Regions from separate parts of the Rhizobium sp. PP-CC-3G-465 genome, predicted to be linked through region 2. Evidence: riboswitches for the same ligand, from Rfam matches in the RefSeq annotation. Region 2 holds a riboswitch; each other region holds the start of a gene.
What was found. Region 2 has a riboswitch for thiamine pyrophosphate ahead of C8J33_RS00190 (ABC transporter permease). Riboswitches for the same ligand answer to the same signal wherever they lie in the genome.
Positions count from the first base shown of each region.

Region 1: linked by a shared signal. The riboswitch ahead of thiB (thiamine ABC transporter substrate binding subunit) and the one ahead of C8J33_RS00190 (ABC transporter permease) in region 2 are both predicted to bind thiamine pyrophosphate.
Region 3: linked by a shared signal. The riboswitch ahead of thiC (phosphomethylpyrimidine synthase ThiC) and the one ahead of C8J33_RS00190 (ABC transporter permease) in region 2 are both predicted to bind thiamine pyrophosphate.

Region 1 covers NZ_SLYH01000003.1:125,997-131,813, forward strand. Annotated here, with positions in the region: gene C8J33_RS14830 (ABC-F family ATP-binding cassette domain-containing protein) at 1-1,196, opposite strand, end outside; gene C8J33_RS14835 (thiamine diphosphokinase) at 1,199-1,849, opposite strand; TPP riboswitch at 1,996-2,125, shown strand; gene thiB (thiamine ABC transporter substrate binding subunit) at 2,220-3,188, shown strand; gene thiP (thiamine/thiamine pyrophosphate ABC transporter permease ThiP) at 3,196-4,848, shown strand; gene thiQ (thiamine ABC transporter ATP-binding protein) at 4,845-5,594, shown strand.
Region 2 covers NZ_SLYH01000001.1:38,806-44,622, forward strand. Annotated here, with positions in the region: gene C8J33_RS00180 (amidase) at 1-961, shown strand, start outside; gene C8J33_RS00185 (inositol monophosphatase family protein) at 968-1,774, opposite strand; TPP riboswitch at 2,021-2,125, shown strand; gene C8J33_RS00190 (ABC transporter permease) at 2,241-3,038, shown strand; gene C8J33_RS00195 (ABC transporter substrate-binding protein) at 3,035-3,979, shown strand; gene C8J33_RS00200 (hydroxyethylthiazole kinase) at 3,976-4,719, shown strand; gene thiE (thiamine phosphate synthase) at 4,697-5,371, shown strand; gene thiD (bifunctional hydroxymethylpyrimidine kinase/phosphomethylpyrimidine kinase) at 5,368-5,817, shown strand, end outside.
Region 3 covers NZ_SLYH01000002.1:256,453-262,269, forward strand. Annotated here, with positions in the region: gene repA (plasmid partitioning protein RepA) at 1-1,271, opposite strand, end outside; gene C8J33_RS13565 (WGR domain-containing protein) at 1,748-2,023, opposite strand; TPP riboswitch at 2,193-2,304, shown strand; gene thiC (phosphomethylpyrimidine synthase ThiC) at 2,395-4,227, shown strand; gene C8J33_RS13575 (hypothetical protein) at 4,417-4,695, shown strand; gene C8J33_RS13580 (methyl-accepting chemotaxis protein) at 5,018-5,817, shown strand, end outside.

The sequences.
Region 1 (5,817 bases), on a different contig from region 2:
CGCGCCTGCTCCGGCTGGAACAGAAACTCCTTCATGTAGCCGGTCACATGCCGCTGCTCGCCATTGACGAGCAGGGTCTCGCCGCGGCCGTCGGTCAGGTAGTTGGCCAGCGTATCCTCAAGGTTCAGATCCTCGCGCTTCTGGTCGAGCGTGGCGATCTCGAGATTGGTGCCGAGCTTCACCTTGCCCTCGTCGGGCTTCATCTGACCGGTCAGCATCTTCAATAGCGTGGTCTTGCCGGCGCCGTTCGGGCCGACGAGACCGATGCAGTCGCCCCGGTGCACCCGGATGGAAAAGGGTGCAACGATGATGCGCTCGCCATAGGCCTTGGTGATCTTCTCCGCCTCGATCACCAGCTTGCCGGATTCCTGCGCATCGGACACGTTGGCCTGTACCGAACCCTGCGGCCCCTTGTGGCCGCGATAGTTGGAGCGCAGATCCTGCAGCGCGCCGAGGCGGCGCATGTTGCGCTTGCGCCGGGCGGTCACGCCATAGCGCAGCCAGTGCTCTTCCCGCTCGATCTGCTTGCCGAGCTTGTGCTGTTCCAGCTCTTCCTGCTCCAGCACCTGGTCCCGCCACGCTTCGAACTGGCCAAAGCCCCGGTCGAGCCGTCGCGATGTGCCGCGATCGAGCCAGACGGTCGCGGTCGAGACCTTCTCCAGAAAGCGACGGTCGTGCGAGATGAGGATGAGGGCGCTGCGCGTCTTCTGCAGCTCGCCTTCCAGCCATTCTATGGTCGGAAGATCGAGATGGTTGGTTGGCTCGTCGAGCATCAGGATGTCGGGCTCGGGCGCCAGTACCCGGGCAAGGGCCGCGCGCCGCGCCTCGCCGCCGGAGAGATCGTTCGGGTTCTCCTCGCCGCTCAAGCCCAGATGCGACAGGAGATAGGTCACACGATAGGGATCGTCGCCCGGCCCGAGGCCCGCCTCGGCATAGGCCTGCACGGTGGTGTAGGCCCCGAAATCCGGCGCCTGCTCCAGGTAGCGCACGGTCGATGACGGATGCCGAAACACCTCGCCCGACTGCGGCTCGATCAGCCCGGCGGCGATCTTCAGCAGCGTCGATTTGCCGGAGCCGTTGCGGCCGACGAGGCAGATCCGGTCGCCCGGCTCCACCTGCAGCGCCGCACCGTTCAAAAGCGGCGTGCCACCGAAGGTCAGCACGATATCGTCGAGTTTCAGAATGGGCGGCGCCATGGTCAGGCTCCTGTCATGTCGAGGGGGCGGGCGAGAAGCATCGCGCGGCCCGTGCCAAGCGTCAGCTGCACGGGTCCTTCCGCCACGTTGGAAAGGGTGCGCGACGACCCGAAGGGCACCGCGAAACGGGCGAGCGAATAGCGCGCACCCGCAATGGAGAGATCGCTCAGCGCATCGAAACCGAGCACGGAAAAGAGGCAGCCTTTCGGCAGGTCGATCTGCGTGACGCCGGGAAGCAGCGGCACCGCCTCTTCCTCGCCCGAGGTCAGGAGCACGTCGAGCCCGGTCTCGGCAAGGTGCAGGCCGTGCAGCAGGTGCTGAAAGGCATGGTCGCTGCGCTCGCCGCCGAGCGCCCCAGCGAGAATGAGCCGCGTTGCGCCGCGCATCCGCGCCGCAGCGACCGCAATCTCGCCATCGGTCTCGTTCTTGGCCGGCGGATAGGGCTCGCGCCGCACGTTTGGCCAGGCCGCGATCAGTGCATCCGGTGTCGAGTCGAAATCGCCGACCCAGAGCTCCGGCGTCAGCCCGATGGCGCTCGCATGCCGCATGCCGCCATCGGCCGCGATGACGCGCGTGCCGGCCAGCTGCGACGCCAGCCGGTCGGTCATCGTCAGCGGCCCGCCGAGCAGGATGGTGAATGCGGTTGCGGTCATCGCGCTGCCATAGCGCGAAGCCGTCCCGGAGGCAAAGGTCAAAGGACGCAAAAGCCCTAAAGATGCGGGAGGGCACGGGCGTTGGCACGCCGCGCATCCTGCAACCTTGGATCTTGCCAACAGGCGGGACCGCGTCTAGATCTTTGCGTGCTCTAACGGGGTGCCTTTCTAACGCGACGATCCTTCGTCGCGGGAAGATGGGCTGAGAGGCTGAAAAGCCAACCCGCGGAACCTGATCCGGCTAGCACCGGCGGAGGGATTAGACGGCTCGCAAGCGCTACTCCCCTTGAAACACGTATTTTTAAAGGAGGCGCGCATGCGCGGCACATGGCTTTTCACCACCACGACCACTCTGCTTTTCACCGCCGGCATGATGTTCACCGGGGTACAAGCCGCCGAGAAGAAGGTGCTGACCGTCTACACCTATGAGAGCTTCACCAGCGAATGGGGCCCCGGCCCGAAGGTCGCCGAAAGCTTCGAGAAGACCTGCGACTGCACGCTGACCTATGTCAGCGTCGCCGATGGCGTGGAGTTGCTTACGCGGCTGAAGCTCGAAGGCCCGGCCTCCAAGGCGGATGTCGTCGTCGGCCTCGACACAAACCTCGTCACTGAGGCCAAGGCCACCGGCTTCTTTGCCCCGCATGGCCTCGACACCTCGGCGCTGAAGGTTCCCGGCGGCTTTTCGGACGATAGCTTCGTACCCTATGATTACGGCCATTTCGCCTTCGTCTACGACACGCAGACGCTGAAGACCCCGCCGAAAAGCCTCAAGGAACTGGTCGAGGGCGGGGGTAAGGAAAAGATCGTTATCGAGGATCCCCGCACATCGACGCCGGGCCTCGGCCTGCTTCTGTGGGTAAAGTCGGTCTATGGCGACCAGTCCAGCGAAGCCTGGAGCAAGCTGAAGGATCGCATCCTCACCGTCACGCCCGGCTGGTCGGAAGCCTATGGCCTCTTTACCAAGGGCGAAGCGCCCATGGTTCTGTCCTACACGACCTCGCCCGCCTATCACATGGTCGCCGAAAGCAGCGATCGCTATCAGGCGGCAGAATTTGCCGAGGGGCACTATATCCAGATCGAGGTGGCCGGCATGACGAAGGCTGCACGCGACCCCGATCTCGCCAAGGCCTTCCTCGCCTTCCTCAACGGCCCGGAAGCGCAGACGATCCTGCCCACGACCAACTGGATGATGCCGGTGGCGACCACCAGCGAACCGCTGCCGGAGGCTTTCGGAAAGCTGGTCCAGCCAAAGACGACCTTCCTGATGAACCCCGAGGAGGTCGCCAAGAACCGCAAGGCCTGGATCGACGAATGGCTGGCCGCCATGAGCCGGAACTGATCGTCCCATGCCCGCCGGTCGCGATCGCCGCCTGACGCGGACACTCGGCGTAGCGGGCATCGTCGGCATCGCGCTGTTCGTCGGCGCCGCCATCCTCGCTCTCGCGCTGGCCGCGACCGGCGAGGCGGCGGGCACGAGGGATACCAGCGGTGTCTTCGACGCCCCTGTCTTTGACGCCTATGTCTGGCGCGTCGCCCGCTTCACTTTGATCCAGGCGGGCCTCTCCACGCTCCTGTCGGTCGCCTTTGCCATCCCCGTGGCCTTGGCGCTCGCCCGGCGCCGAAGCTTTATCGGCCGGATCTGGATCATCAGGCTGATGGCGCTGCCGCTCGGCCTGCCCGCGCTGGTCGCAGCCCTCGGCATCGTCGGCATCTGGGGGCGGCAGGGCGTCGTCAACGATCTGTTCGCCCTGCTCGATCTTGACCGTCCTGTCGCGATCTACGGTCTCGCCGGCATTCTCGTCGCGCATGTCTTCTTCAACATGCCGCTCGCCGTCAGACTGCTGCTGTCGGGGCTCGACCGCATTCCCGGCGAATACTGGCTTGTCTCCGCCAATCTCGGAATATCCAGTTTTTCGCTCTTCCGCTTCATCGAGTGGCCGGTCATCCGCGGCCTGCTGTCGGGCATTGCCGGCCTTATCTTCATGCTGTGCGCCACCAGTTTCACGCTGGTGCTGACGCTCGGCGGCGGCCCGGCGGCGAGCACGCTGGAAGTCGCGATCTATCAGGCCCTGCGGTTCGACTTCGATCCCCCACGTGCCATCGCGCTCTCGGCGCTGCAGATCATGGTGACGGCCGTGCTCCTTCTGGCCCTTCGCTGGCTGACCCCGCCCGCAACCGAGGGCTTCACGACCGGCCGGCCGGTGCGCCGCTTCGATGGCCGGTCTCGCACCGCCATCCTCGCCGATATCCTTGTCATCGCGCTCGCCGCCCTCTTCGTCGCAACGCCGCTCGCCTCCGTCCTCGTCTCGGGCCTTGCCTCCGACCTCGCCAAATTGGCATTGGACGCCCAGGTCCACCGGGCGCTCGCGACCAGCCTCGGCATCGCCGCGGCGTCGGCGGCTCTTTCGGTTGCGCTGGCCACCGCCATGCTGACCACGCGCCAGATCCTGCTGTCGCCACGCCGGCCGGGCCGTTTCGCGCATGTCTTTTCCGGCAGCGTCGCCGCCGGTACGTCGCTGGTCCTCCTCGTCCCGCCGGTCGTCATCGGGGCGGGATGGTTTCTGCTGCTTCGCCCGCTCGGCGATGTCGCCCGCTTCGCGCCGGTCGTCATCACCCTTATCAACACGCTGATGGCACTGCCCTTCGTCACCCGCGTGCTGGCACCGGCCATCGCAACACACGCCGCCCGCACCGGACGCCTGACGACGAGCCTCGGCATTTCCGGCTGGTCCCGCATCGTGCTCGTCGACGGGCCGGGCCTGCGCCGCCCCTTGTTGATGGCCCTGTCCTTCGCCGCCGCCCTGTCGCTGGGCGATCTCGGCGCGGTCGCATTGTTCGGATCGCAGGACATGGTCACCCTGCCCTACCTGCTCTACAGCCGCGTGGGCAGCTACCGTACCACGGATGCCGCCGGCCTCGCTCTGCTTCTCGGCATCGTCTGCGTCGCCCTCACCATCCTCGGAACCGCACGCGAAAGCCTGAGGGAGCGCACATCATGACTACGACAGACCCGACGATCGCCGTCCGTCTTGAAAACGTCGCGGTCCGCTTCCCCGGTCATCCCGCCCCGCGAACGCTCCTCTTCGATGCCGCGATCGAAAGCGGCAGGATCACCGCGATCACCGGCGCTTCCGGCTCCGGCAAATCCACCCTGCTCAACCTCGTCGCCGGTTTCGAGACACCGGACGCAGGCCGCGTCAGCATTCTGGGCGAGGACGCGACCCCGATCCCGCCGGCGCTCCGTCCGGTCTCGGTCATCTTCCAAGAGCACAATCTCTTCGCCCATCTCAACGTCGCAACCAATGTCGGCCTCGGCATCAGCCCCGCCCTGAAGCTTGACGGGGAGGATCGGGAGCGGATCGAGCGGGCGCTGCGGGATGTCGGGCTTGCGGGCTTTGCTCGGCGCCTGCCGCCGACGCTGTCGGGCGGCGAACGGCAGCGGGTGGCGCTTGCCCGCGCTCTCGTGCGGCATCGCCCGATCCTTCTGCTCGACGAGCCCTTTGCCGCGCTGGACCCCGGACTGCGACAGGAAATGGGGGATCTGCTGGCGGCATTGCAGGAGAAGGAAGCCAGCACGATCCTTCTCGTCACGCACCACGCCGATGACGTGCGCCGCCTCGCCGATCGCGTGCTGTTCCTCGACGACGGCAAGGTCGCCCTCCACGAAGAGGCCGACGCGTTCCTTCGCCGGACCGAACCGGCAGCGGTCGCCCGCTTCCTCGGAGCACGCTCACCCGCCCCGTGAACCGCCTTGATACCGCATGCCACAATTTGACCGTCCGCCTGTGGCACCCGCGGTGGGGCGGACCGGTACGGAAGAGAGCGGCAGCTTTTTTCCGCAAACTGCCAGGCTTTGCGGAATTATGCAGTAGGCATGAGCGGCACGAATAGGCTAGATCGGGCTCTGGGAAACGGGGCGATTGCACGTATCTCAGGATGTGGGGTGGCTCTGCCGGAACTGCCGTAAG
Region 2 (5,817 bases):
CAACCCGTGGAATACGGCCATGAATCCCGGCGGATCGAGCGCCGGTGCGGCCGCAGCCGGTGCCGCCGGCTATGGGCCGCTGCATATCGGCACGGATATCGGCGGCTCCGTTCGCCTGCCGGCCGGCTGGACGGGGCTGTTCGGCTTCAAGCCGAGCAATGGCCGCATCCCGATCGATCCCTATTATGTCGGGCGTTGCGCGGGGCCGATGACGCGGACGGTCGAGGATGCGGCCTTCGCCATGGCCACGCTGTCGCGGCCGGACGAGCGGGATGCCACGAGCCTGCCGCCAAACGCGATCGACTGGATGGATCTCGACATCGACGTCAAGGGCATGCGCATCGGCCTGATGCTCGATGCCGGCTGCGGGCTGGAAGCCGAGCCGGAGGTGAAGGCAGCGGTTGTCGCAGGCGCCCGACAGTTCGAAGCGGCGGGGGCCGAGATCGTCGAGGTCGGGCCGTTGATGACGCGGGCGATGCTGGACGGGCTCGATCATTTCTGGCGGGCGAAGTTCTGGGGCGATATCCGGAATTTGGCCGCCGAGCGCCGGGCGATGATCCTGCCCTATATCCATGCCTGGGCGGAAAAGGGCGCCGACGTTACCGGCGTGCAGGCTGTTGCGGGCTTCGGGCAGACGATGGAGATGCGCAAGGCTGCGGCACAGCTGTTTTCGACCGTGGATGCTGTCCTCTCGCCCACCAACCCGGTCGTGTCCTACCCGGCCGATTGGGCTTCGCCCACCAACGATCCGGAACGGCCGTTCGAGCACATCGCCTTCACCGTGCCGTGGAACATGTCGGAGCAGCCGGCAGCCTCGATCAATGCCGGCTTTTCCACCTCCGGCATGCCGATCGGCCTGCAGATCGTCGGCCCGCGCTTTGCGGACCTCACGGTGCTGAAACTCTCGAAGCTGTTCGAGACCCTGACGGGCGGGATCCGCCGCTGGCCGCGCCCAAGCTGAGCGGCTTTACTCGGCGGCCACGATATCCGGGCGTTCGAGATTGACGGCGATGTGCGGCCAGAGCGGTTCGGTGTCGGCGATCAGCGCCGTCGTGCCGGCCGCGATCCAGGGAATGTCGGTGCCGGATCGCGTGCCGATGCGCACCTCCAGCCCCGCCTCGCGGGCAATGACGGCGCCGCCGGCGATGTCCCACATGGTCGTATACATCTGCAGATGGCCATCATAGGTACCGCGTGCGGCAAAGAGCAGGCCGATCGAGGTGGAGCGGATCGACTGCACGACCCAGCCGGCATGGCGCAGGCCGACCGTGAGGGCGGCAACCTCGTCGGCCTCGTTCGGCGAGGCATCGCCCAGCGACATGACCCTGACATCCTCGAACGGCACGGTGCGGGTGAAGGGCTTGCCGTTGCGCAGCAGGCCGGTGCCGTCGGCTGCGGCATAGATCTCGCGGAACACCGGCATGGCGACGACGCCGAGATCGGGCCGGCCGTGGGTGACGTGGCCGAGCGAGATGCCCCAGAGCGGCGAGCCGCGCAGGAAGTTGGCCGTCCCGTCGATCGGGTCGATGATCCAGTAGGCATCGCCGCCCGAGCCGCCCATCTCCTCGCCGACCACGGCCTCGCCCGGAAAGGCTTCCGCCAGACGCGCGCGCACCAGTCGCTCGACACTCGTATCGGCCTCGGTCACGAAATCCTGAAAGCCTTTTCTTCCCGTGGCGATGGTGGCGCGGGCCTCGAAGAAGCCGAGCGCCATCTCCATCGCCTCCTCGATCACGGCAACGGCCTTCTCCAGACGGGTCTGCGTCGTCGTCATGTCGATCGTCCTTAATGTTTCGGGCCGTATGCACTGCGCCCCAAGCTGTTCCCGTCGTCTCTATCGCGGGGGCCGTGCCGTGTGCAAGAGCCTCGCAAGCCGCTGTTTCCGTTTGGTAACTTTGCGCTTTCGCAAGACGTGAGGCAAAAGCCTGCCACCGAAAGGGTCGCATTGACGTCGGTAACGCGAGCTTTGCGAAAAACCGGCGGATGGATTGACACGAAGGTCAAAAGCGTGGATTTTCCGCCCACTTCCGAGGGGGGCACCGAACGGTGCTGAGATGGGCGTTGAGCCTGGACCCTTGAACCTGATCCGGGTCATACCGGCGTAGGAACGGAAACAGGTGTCCGCCCACGGCCCTTTCTCTCTTCTCCGCTCGCCTGGATCTCCGTCGTCAATGTTGGAGATCGCTCATGCCGTTCCTCGTCCGCCCGCTATTCCCGCCGCGCGTTCGCTGCGTCTAGCCATGCGCGCCTTTCATGCGGCGCTCGGGCTCGGCGTGCTGGTCCTGCTGTGGCAGGCCGGGACGGTCGTGTTTTCGCCGCCGGCCTATCTGCTGCCGTCACCGCTGGCGGTCGCCAAAGTGTTCCGGGACCAGTGGGATTTCCTGCTGGGGCAAAGCCTCGTCACGCTGTCGGAAATCCTGATCGGGCTCGTGGCCGGGGCGGTGCTCGGTGCGGGGACGGCGTTCGTGCTGGCGGCGAGCCCGCGCATCGGGCCGTTCGTGTGGCCGACGATTCTCATCCTGCAGGCGCTGCCGGTCTTCGTGCTGGCGCCGATCCTCGTCGTCTGGCTCGGATTCGGCATGGCGTCGAAGGTTGCCATGACCGTGCTGATCATCTTCTTTCCCGTCGCCTCCGCCTTTGCAGATGGGCTGAACCGGACGGAGCGGGACATCGTGGACGCGGTATCCTTGACGCAGGCCTCGCACTGGCAGGCGCTGGTGTCGGTGCGTGCGCCTCTGGCGCTTCCGAGCCTCGTTTCCGGCCTGCGCGTCGCCGCACCTCTGGCGCCGCTCGGGGCTGTCGTCGGCGAGTGGGTCGGTGCGTCTGCCGGTCTCGGCTTCGTCATGGTGCAGGCCAATGCCCGCATGCAGACGGCCACCGTCTTTGCCGCCATGGTCGTGCTCGCCGTCATGACGTTGCTCCTGCGCCTGCTGGTCGATCTCCTCACCGCCCGCCTCGCGCCCTGGGCGCGGGACGGCGGGCGCCTTCATCCCGAACGTCGAACTTTTCAAACCATCTCATCCTGGAGATCTTCATGATCCGTCTTTTCATCGCGACGATGCTTGGCCTGTCCAGCCTTTTCGCCACCACATCCGCGCAGGCCGCCGACAAGCTGACCGTGCTGCTCGAATGGTTCGTCAACCCCGACCATGCACCCATGGTGATCGCGCAGGAAAAGGGCCTTTTCGCCAAAGCAGGGCTCGATGTCACACTCGTGCCGCCGGCCGACCCTTCCGTCGTGCCGCGGCTCGTGGCCGCCAAGCAGGCGGATATCGGCATCCACTACCAGCCCAATCTCTATCGCGACCATGAAGCCGGCCTGCCGCTCGTGCGCTTCGGCACGCTGGTGGAGACGCCGCTGAACACGGTGACGGTGCTTGCCGATGGGCCGATCAAGAGCTTGAAGGATTTGAAGGGCCGGAAGGTCGGTTATTCCGTTTCCGGTTTCGAGGATGTGCTGCTGCAGCGGATGCTGGCGTCCGAAGGACTTTCGAAAGGCGATGTCGAGCTCATCAACGTCAATTTCTCGCTGTCGCCCTCGCTGATTTCGGGTGCGGTGGATGCAACGATCGGCGGCTATCGCAATTTCGAACTGACGCAGATGAAGCTCGAGGGACATCCCGGCCGCGCCTTCTTTCTGGAGGAGCATGGTATCCCGGTCTATGACGAGCTTGTCTTCGTCACCCATCGCGACCTTGTGAACGATGCCCGCCTGCCGCGCTTCCTGTCGGCCGTCGAGGAGGCCTCGATCTTCCTCACCAATCACCCGCAAGAGGCCTGGGCGCTGTTTGCCAAGGCCTATCCGAACCTCGACGACGAACTGAACCGCACCGCCTTCTTCGACACGCTGCCGCGCTTTGCCAAGCGTCCCTTCGCGCTCGATACCGGCCGCTACGCGCGGTTCGGCGCCTTTATGCAGGAGGAGGGGCTGATCGCGAAGGCGCCTGACGTTGCCGATATCGCGGTGGAGCTGAAATGAGTGAGATCACGCCACAGGCCGTGGCAGGCATGCTGGCGCGGGTACGGCAGGCGCGGCCGCGCGTGCATTGCCTCATGAACAGCGTGGTGCAGAAGTTCACCGCCGACGGCATCACGGTCATCGGCGGCATTCCCTCGATGACCGCATCGCTCGAAGAGGTGGAGAGCTTCGTCGGCCGCGCGGATGCGCTGACCGTCAATCTCGGCACGCTCGATGCGGAGCGCCGCGAGGCGATCCGGCTTGGCGTCGCGGTCGCGCGGGGACAGGGCAAGCCGTGGATCGTCGATCCCGTCCATTGCGATTATTCGCCGTCACGGCTCGCCTTTGCGCGGGAACTGATCGCGCTGCAGCCGACCGTCGTGCGCGGCAATCGTGCCGAGATGGTTCTGATCGGTGAGACGCCCGGAATCTTGCGGATCGTCACCGGCCCGGTCGATCTGCTGCAACTCGGAGATGCCTCCGTCGAGATCGGCAACGGGCATCCCTTCATGGCGCAGGTGACCGGCACCGGCTGCCTCTCGGGCGGCGTCATCGCCGCGTTTATGGCCGTCGAGCCGGATTCGCTTGCCGCAGCCGCCGCTGCCCTGACCGTCACCGGGATCGCGGCGGAACGGGCGGCGCCCCATGCGCGCGGGCCCGGCACGTTCGCTGCCGCCTTTCTCGATGCGCTGGCAACGGTCGGCGACACCGACATTCTTCATCACGCAAGGATCCGACATGACCATCCCGAACACGAGTAAGGTCGATGACCGCCTGAACGCGATCGTCGATGCATCGCTGGCGGATATCGCGCCGTTGCCCGAGCTGGCTCTGCTTGCCGCCCGCAATGGCGCAACGCTGATCCAGTACCGCGACAAGACTGCCTCCACGCGCCTCATGGTCGAACGCGCCACCGCCATCCGCGAGGCCCTTGCCGGCACCGGCGTTGCCTTCGTCGTCAACGATCGGGTGGACGTGGCGCTGGCAGCCGGCGCTGCCGGCGTGCATCTCGGGGCCGACGACATGGATGCGGAGACGGCGCGGCGGTTGCTGGGCGACGCCGCGATTATTGGCCTTACGGTGAAAACGGCTGAAGATGCGGAGCGTGCGGGTCGTGCGCCGGTGGACTATGCCTGCATCGGCGGCGTGTTCGAGACGCTCTCCAAGGTCAATCCGGACGCCCCGGTCGGCCTTCACGGGTTGCGCGCGCTGCGCGAGACGATACGCGTCCTTCGGCCGGATCTGCCCGTCAGCGCCATTGCCGGCATCGACCTGTCGCGTGTGCCGGAGGTGATCGCGGCCGGTGCCGACGGCGTGGCGGTGATCTCGGCGATCTTCCGGGCGAGCGATATCGCCGGGGCGACAGGCGCGTTCCGCACGGCGGTGGATGCCGCGCTGGAGGGCAGGGCATGACCGCGATTGCGCTCACCATTGCCGGCTCCGACAGCGGCGGCGGTGCCGGCATCCAGGCCGACATCAAGACCTTTTCCGCGCTCGAAACCTTCGCCACGAGCGTCATCACCGCCGTGACGGCGCAGAATACGACGGGCGTGACGGCGGTCGAGGATATCTCGTGCGGCCTGATCGCCGCGCAGATGGCGGCGGTGTTTTCCGACATGGATGTCCGGGCGCTGAAGATCGGCATGGTATCGCGGGTCGAGACCATCGAGACGATCGCGGCCGGCCTGGTGGGTTTTGCGGGGCCCGTCGTCCTCGACCCTGTCATGGTCGCGACATCGGGCGACCGGCTGCTGCGGGAAGAGGCGATCGATGCGCTCCGGACCGTGCTGGTGCCGCGGGCCGCGATCGTGACGCCGAACCTGCCGGAGGCATCCCTCCTGACGGGACTGCCGATCGCG
Region 3 (5,817 bases), on a different contig from region 2:
CAGCGGTTCCACACCGCGTGCACCAGCGTTTCGATCTCGCTGTTGACGGCATTCATCGATTCCACCGCGCGGTCGTAGGTCGCGCGGGTAAAGTTCTCTCGGCCGACCTCGTAGAGCGTCTGCTTGGTCAGACCCGCATCCGACACGGCGGTCGATTTCACCATGGGTGCCGTCAGCACGCGCTCGCCGAAAAGCGAGCGCATGAAGCCGACGATCTGCGCTTGCGGCCCGTCATTCGGCTCGAAGCGGGTGACGAGGTAGCGGAGGAAATCGAAATTCAGCGTGCCCCCGGCGTCCCGCACGACGGACAGCAGATCGGCCGTCATGAACAGGAACTGGTTCATCGAGGCGATGTCCAGCATCTGCGGATGCACGGTGACGATGACGGAGGTCGAGGCGCAGAGCGCCGACAGCGTGAGATAGCCGAGCTGCGGCGGGCAGTCGATCACGACCACGTCGTAGTCGGTCTCCACCGTTTCCAGCACCGCCTGGATCCGGGCGAAGAACAGGGGACCGCCCCCCGTTGCCCCTTCCCGGCCGGACTGCCGGTCGGCCAGCGCCTGCGGCGTTACATGCTCGAATTCCTGCAGCTCGATATTGCCGGGCACGAGATCGAGGCCGGGGAAATAGGTCTGGCGGATGACGTCGGACAAAGGCCGCTGCTCGGCATCGTAGCGGATGGCACCATAGAGCGTGTCGTTGCCGGTCAGGTCCAGTTCCGGCTGGTAGCCGAAGAGCGCCGACAGCGAGGCCTGCGGATCGAGATCGATGGCGAGCACCCGGTGGCCGGTCAGCGCCAGATATTGCGCCAGATGCACGGCGGATGTCGTCTTGCCGGAGCCGCCCTTGAAATTGGTGACGGAGATGACCTGCATCCGTTCGCCGGCCTCCGCATCCCGCCGCGGCAGGTAGCCCCGCGCCTTGGCGGTATTGCCTTTGGCGAGCGCCTGTTCCGACAGGTGCAGGCGCAGCGCGTTGATATCGGACAGCGAATAGAAGCGACGACCGCCCGCGCCGGTTTCCGGCTGCGGCCCCTCGCCGGCCAGAGACAGCTGGCGCAGATAGCCATCGGAGACGCCGATCAGCTTGGCGGCCTCGCCGGAGGAGAACGACCGCAACGTCTTCGTCGCGGTCGGCGGAAACAAACGCTCGCGCATCGCCTTCAGCTGTTCCGACAGCGCGCTCGCATCCGCCGCAATCGTCAGATCCGCCGATGGTGTCGGCGCCGCATCTTTCGGGCCGGTGCGTGTCGTGTGGGCCGTTGGGGCCATGTCGTTTCTTTCCTCAATGTCTGGCCGGCGTGCCGCCGGCTTGCGGACGGGCTGCGTCCGGGGGATGGTCGATGTCTGCCATGTTCTCGCCCGCGCGGCGGCGATTCTCATGCGTCAGTGTATACGTCGCGCCATCACATATACAGAGGTGGCGGCCTGTTACGCCGGAGGCGCATGTATCTGCCTCCAACCGTTAGAGGTTGAGGGCTGTTGCTGAGTCGCGTCAAGCGATATTTGAAACGTGAAATCCGAATCATTCTTCCTGTCCACAGTGCCTCTTCGCGGCCATTCCGTCGTGGTGGCGCGCTGAGAATAGACGAAAGGGTGAATGCGGGGAGAAAGAGGGGTAGGCGACATTGAAACGGAAGGCTGATTCCGCCGTTTTATCCCCGCCTCCCGCCGCTGGGAAACGCGAGTTGACAGCTGTCAACTTTTGAATTGGGGTGAGTCGCGTGTTAGGCCAAAGTTGACAGCTGTCAACTCGCCCGCGCCACCGGACGCAAACCCCACTGCCCCACCATGTACCCCCGCGCCCGCTTCTGCCGGAGAAGCGCCATCATGGCCGCCGTCGCCGCCCGCTCGTCCGCGAAGAACTCGACACGAGATCGCCCCGCAGATCCGATCCGGCCCCAGCGACGAACGAGCACAATCTCGCCGAAGAGCGAGGGCTCCAGCGAGAGCGCGTAGAAACGCGCCATGTTGCGCGATGGGTCGCAGCGTTCCAGATGCAGGCGATAGGACGGGGTTTTCATGCGCGCAGAGTCTCGCTCTGGGGAGGCGACGTCCAACGAGACTTATGAATCGATCCGGCGTGATCGATTCATAGCTGTGATCGAACGGACCTCTCTCATCCTCCGTGCTGCCGAAAAGGCGCGGCTAAAAGCCGGCTTGACCGCGGCCACGGCTCCATGCAACCTTCCGCATATTCACCAGGGGGGTCCCGGCAAGGGGCTGAGATACTGCTATCGCGCGCAGTGACCCGTTGAACCTGATCCAGCTCATACTGGCGGAGGGACGGTGCGATGCTTGCAGGCTCTTGGGTGGATCTCCGCCTGGTAGCCGGCATGCGTCTTCTCATCATTCCAACACTGGGACTGGGTCTCCAACCTCGGAGAGCCTTGCCATGACTGTTGCCACTTCCAAATCTGTGCCGAGCGTCACCACCGGCCCACTGCCGGCCTCAACCAAGGTGTTCAAGCCTGGGCTGCTTCACCCCGGCATCCGTGTGCCGATGCGCGAGATCGCGCTTCACCCCACGGCCGGCGAACCGCCGGTCACGGTCTATGATCCCTCCGGCCCCTATACCGATCCGGCCCATGCCGTCTCCATCGATCGCGGCCTGCCGCGCATTCGGGAAGCGTGGCTCAGCGCGCGTGCCGACACCACGGCTTATGAGGGGCGGGCGGTAACCTCGGCCGACAATGGCTTCGTTGCGGGCGACCGCCTGACGCCCGAATTTCCCGTCCGGGCCACGCCGCTGAAGGCTGCGGGATCCCGCGCCTTGACGCAGCTGGCCTACGCCCGCGCGGGCATCATCACCGCGGAAATGGAGTTCGTCGCGATCCGCGAGAACCTCGGGCGGCAGAGGCAGTGCCAAGCTCTTGCGCGGGACGGGGAGGGTTTTGGCGCCGAGGTGCCGGATTTCGTCACACCGGAATTCGTCCGCCGCGAAGTGGCGGAGGGCCGGGCGATCATTCCCGCCAACATCAACCACCCCGAGCTTGAGCCGATGATCATCGGCCGGAACTTTCTCGTGAAGATCAATGCGAATATCGGCAATTCCGCCGTAACCTCCTCCATGGCGGAAGAGGTGGACAAGATGGTCTGGGCCATCCGCTGGGGTGCCGATACGGTGATGGACCTCTCCACCGGCCGCAACATCCACAATATCCGCGATTGGATCCTCCGAAACGCCCCGGTGCCCATCGGCACCGTACCGCTCTATCAGGCGCTGGAGAAGGTCAACGGCATTGCCGAGGCTCTCACCTGGGAGGTCTATCGCGACACGCTGATCGAACAGGCGGAGCAGGGGGTGGACTATTTCACCATCCATGCCGGCGTGCGGCTTTCCTATATCCCGCTGACCGTGAGCCGGGTGACCGGCATCGTCTCGCGCGGCGGCTCCATCATGGCGAAGTGGTGCCTGCATCACCACCGGGAGAACTTTCTCTACGAGCATTTCGAGGAGATCTGCGAGATTGCACGCGCCTATGACGTCTCCTTCTCGCTCGGCGACGGTTTGCGGCCGGGCTCGATTGCGGACGCCAACGACGCCGCGCAGTTTGCCGAGCTGGAAACGCTTGGCGAACTGACGAAGATCGCTTGGGGCCGCGATTGCCAGGTGATGATCGAAGGGCCCGGCCATGTGCCGATGCATAAGATCAAGGCCAATATGGACAAGCAGCTCGCCGTCTGCGGCGAGGCGCCGTTCTATACGCTCGGACCGCTCACCACCGATATCGCGCCCGGCTACGATCATATCACCTCCGGCATCGGAGCAGCGATGATCGGCTGGTTCGGCACGGCCATGCTCTGCTACGTCACGCCAAAGGAGCATCTGGGCCTGCCGGACCGCAACGACGTGAAGACCGGCGTCATCACCTACAAGATCGCCGCCCACGCCGCCGATCTCGCCAAGGGCCATCCGGCCGCGCGCCTGCGCGACGATGCGCTCTCCCGCGCGCGCTTCGAGTTCCGCTGGGAAGACCAGTTCAACCTCTCGCTCGACCCCGACACCGCCCGCGCCTTCCACGACGAGACCCTGCCGAAGGACGCCCACAAGGTCGCGCATTTCTGCTCCATGTGCGGCCCGAAATTCTGTTCCATGCGGATTTCTCATGACATCCGCGCGGAAGCGCAGAAGGAAGGTCTGGAGGCGATGGCCGCGAAGTACAGGAATGGCGGCGATCTCTACATGCCCGTGGGAGAGGACGCGGGGAGGGAAGGGGAGGCGTGAGACGGCTTCGGGCGGATGCCTTGGGGATGAGGGGGGCTTCGGCATCTGCCTCTAGGGATGGTTTGAATGAGGGTCCCCGCACGCTCTGTCATTTCCGTTCCCGATCCCGTGTCGGAACCCGCGCAGCCTTGCCTTTCTCCCGCTGCGAGGGTTCAATGCTGAACGGTCCGAACCTTGCGAAAGGCTGTCATGGGAACCCTCGTCGCCGCCGTCTTCCTGCTCATCTTCCTGTTCGGCTGCCTGCGGTCTCCCGGCCAGGCGACCATACTCGCGGGTCTTCTGATCTTTGCCGCGGGTCTCGTGCCCCTGGCGCTGATCACCGACATCCACCCCTATTTCCTCCTCGCCGTCCTGCAAGCCCTCACGACCACCCCCGCCGTTCCCATCGGCATTGCGCTGATGGCGCTCGGCCGGCTGGTCGTTCAGGCCGAACGACGCGAGGCGGCGCGGCAGCGCGATCGTCCTTGAATATCGGTCGCGGGCATCTGGCTTCGGCAACAAGAGGGGAGGGCCCCGCAGGATGTCTCTGTGGCAGCGCCGAGTATTTCTACAGACGATCCACAGGCCGCGACAGACTTGTCTTACCCTAAATATCGGGTAGACAGCGCTTCATCACGTTGAGCCCCGCGTCACGTCTTGACGTCATCACGACGCGGCGGTTCCGTTAAACGTATTTCAACCAAACCTTTGTAAAACAGGGAGAATGGACAGCACTGTGCCGTCCCGACCGACTGTGTGCCCGAGTTTATCGCCGACCCGTTGAAGCAAAGATCGCGTTTGGAGACGCCGGATGTTCCCAAAAACGGCCACGGGCCGCAATATGTTCGCCATCGTCGCCACGGGGGTCGCCACCACGGTGGCAACGGCGGGCATTCTTCTCTACCTCGCCTATCACGAGGTCCGTGCGCGTTCGATCGCCGAAATGACCAATGCGGCCGCCACCAGTGCTGCCAATGTCGAGACCCGCTTCGGCGCACTGAAGACGCTCAGCTTCAACATGCGGTCGTATCTCGTTGCCGCAGCGCAGGGCGGCGCGCCCTCCCGCGAGGCGACGGATGCGTTTCTCCGCCAGCTCCTGGTCGATAATCCCGCGGCCGTCGGCGTCAGTACCGGCTGGGAGCCCGACGCCTTCGACGGCAAGGATGCCGACTACAAGAGCAAGCCGGGCCATGACGCGACGGGTCGCTACGTTCCCTATTTCGCACGCTCGGGCGAAACGATCCTGCACGATCCGCTGGTCGACTACGACAAGCCGGGTGCCGGCGACTATTATCAGGTGCCCAAGCAGACCGGCCGGGACTTCTTCACCGAACCCTATCAATACGCCATCGACGGCAAGAACGTTCTCATGACCTCCTTCATGGTGCCCCTGTTGAAGGACGGCCGCTTCGTCGGTGTCACCGGCGTGGATACCGCCCTCGACAGCCTGTCCAGGGACCTTTCGGGCCTGAAGCCGCTGGGGGCGGGCTTCGTCGCGCTGATCAGCCAGGGCGGCAGCATCGTCGCCTATCCCGACCAGGCGCTGCTGGGGAAATCGCTTAAGGATTCCGGGCTCGATGCCGCGGCCTGGGATCAGGTGGTCGCCCATCC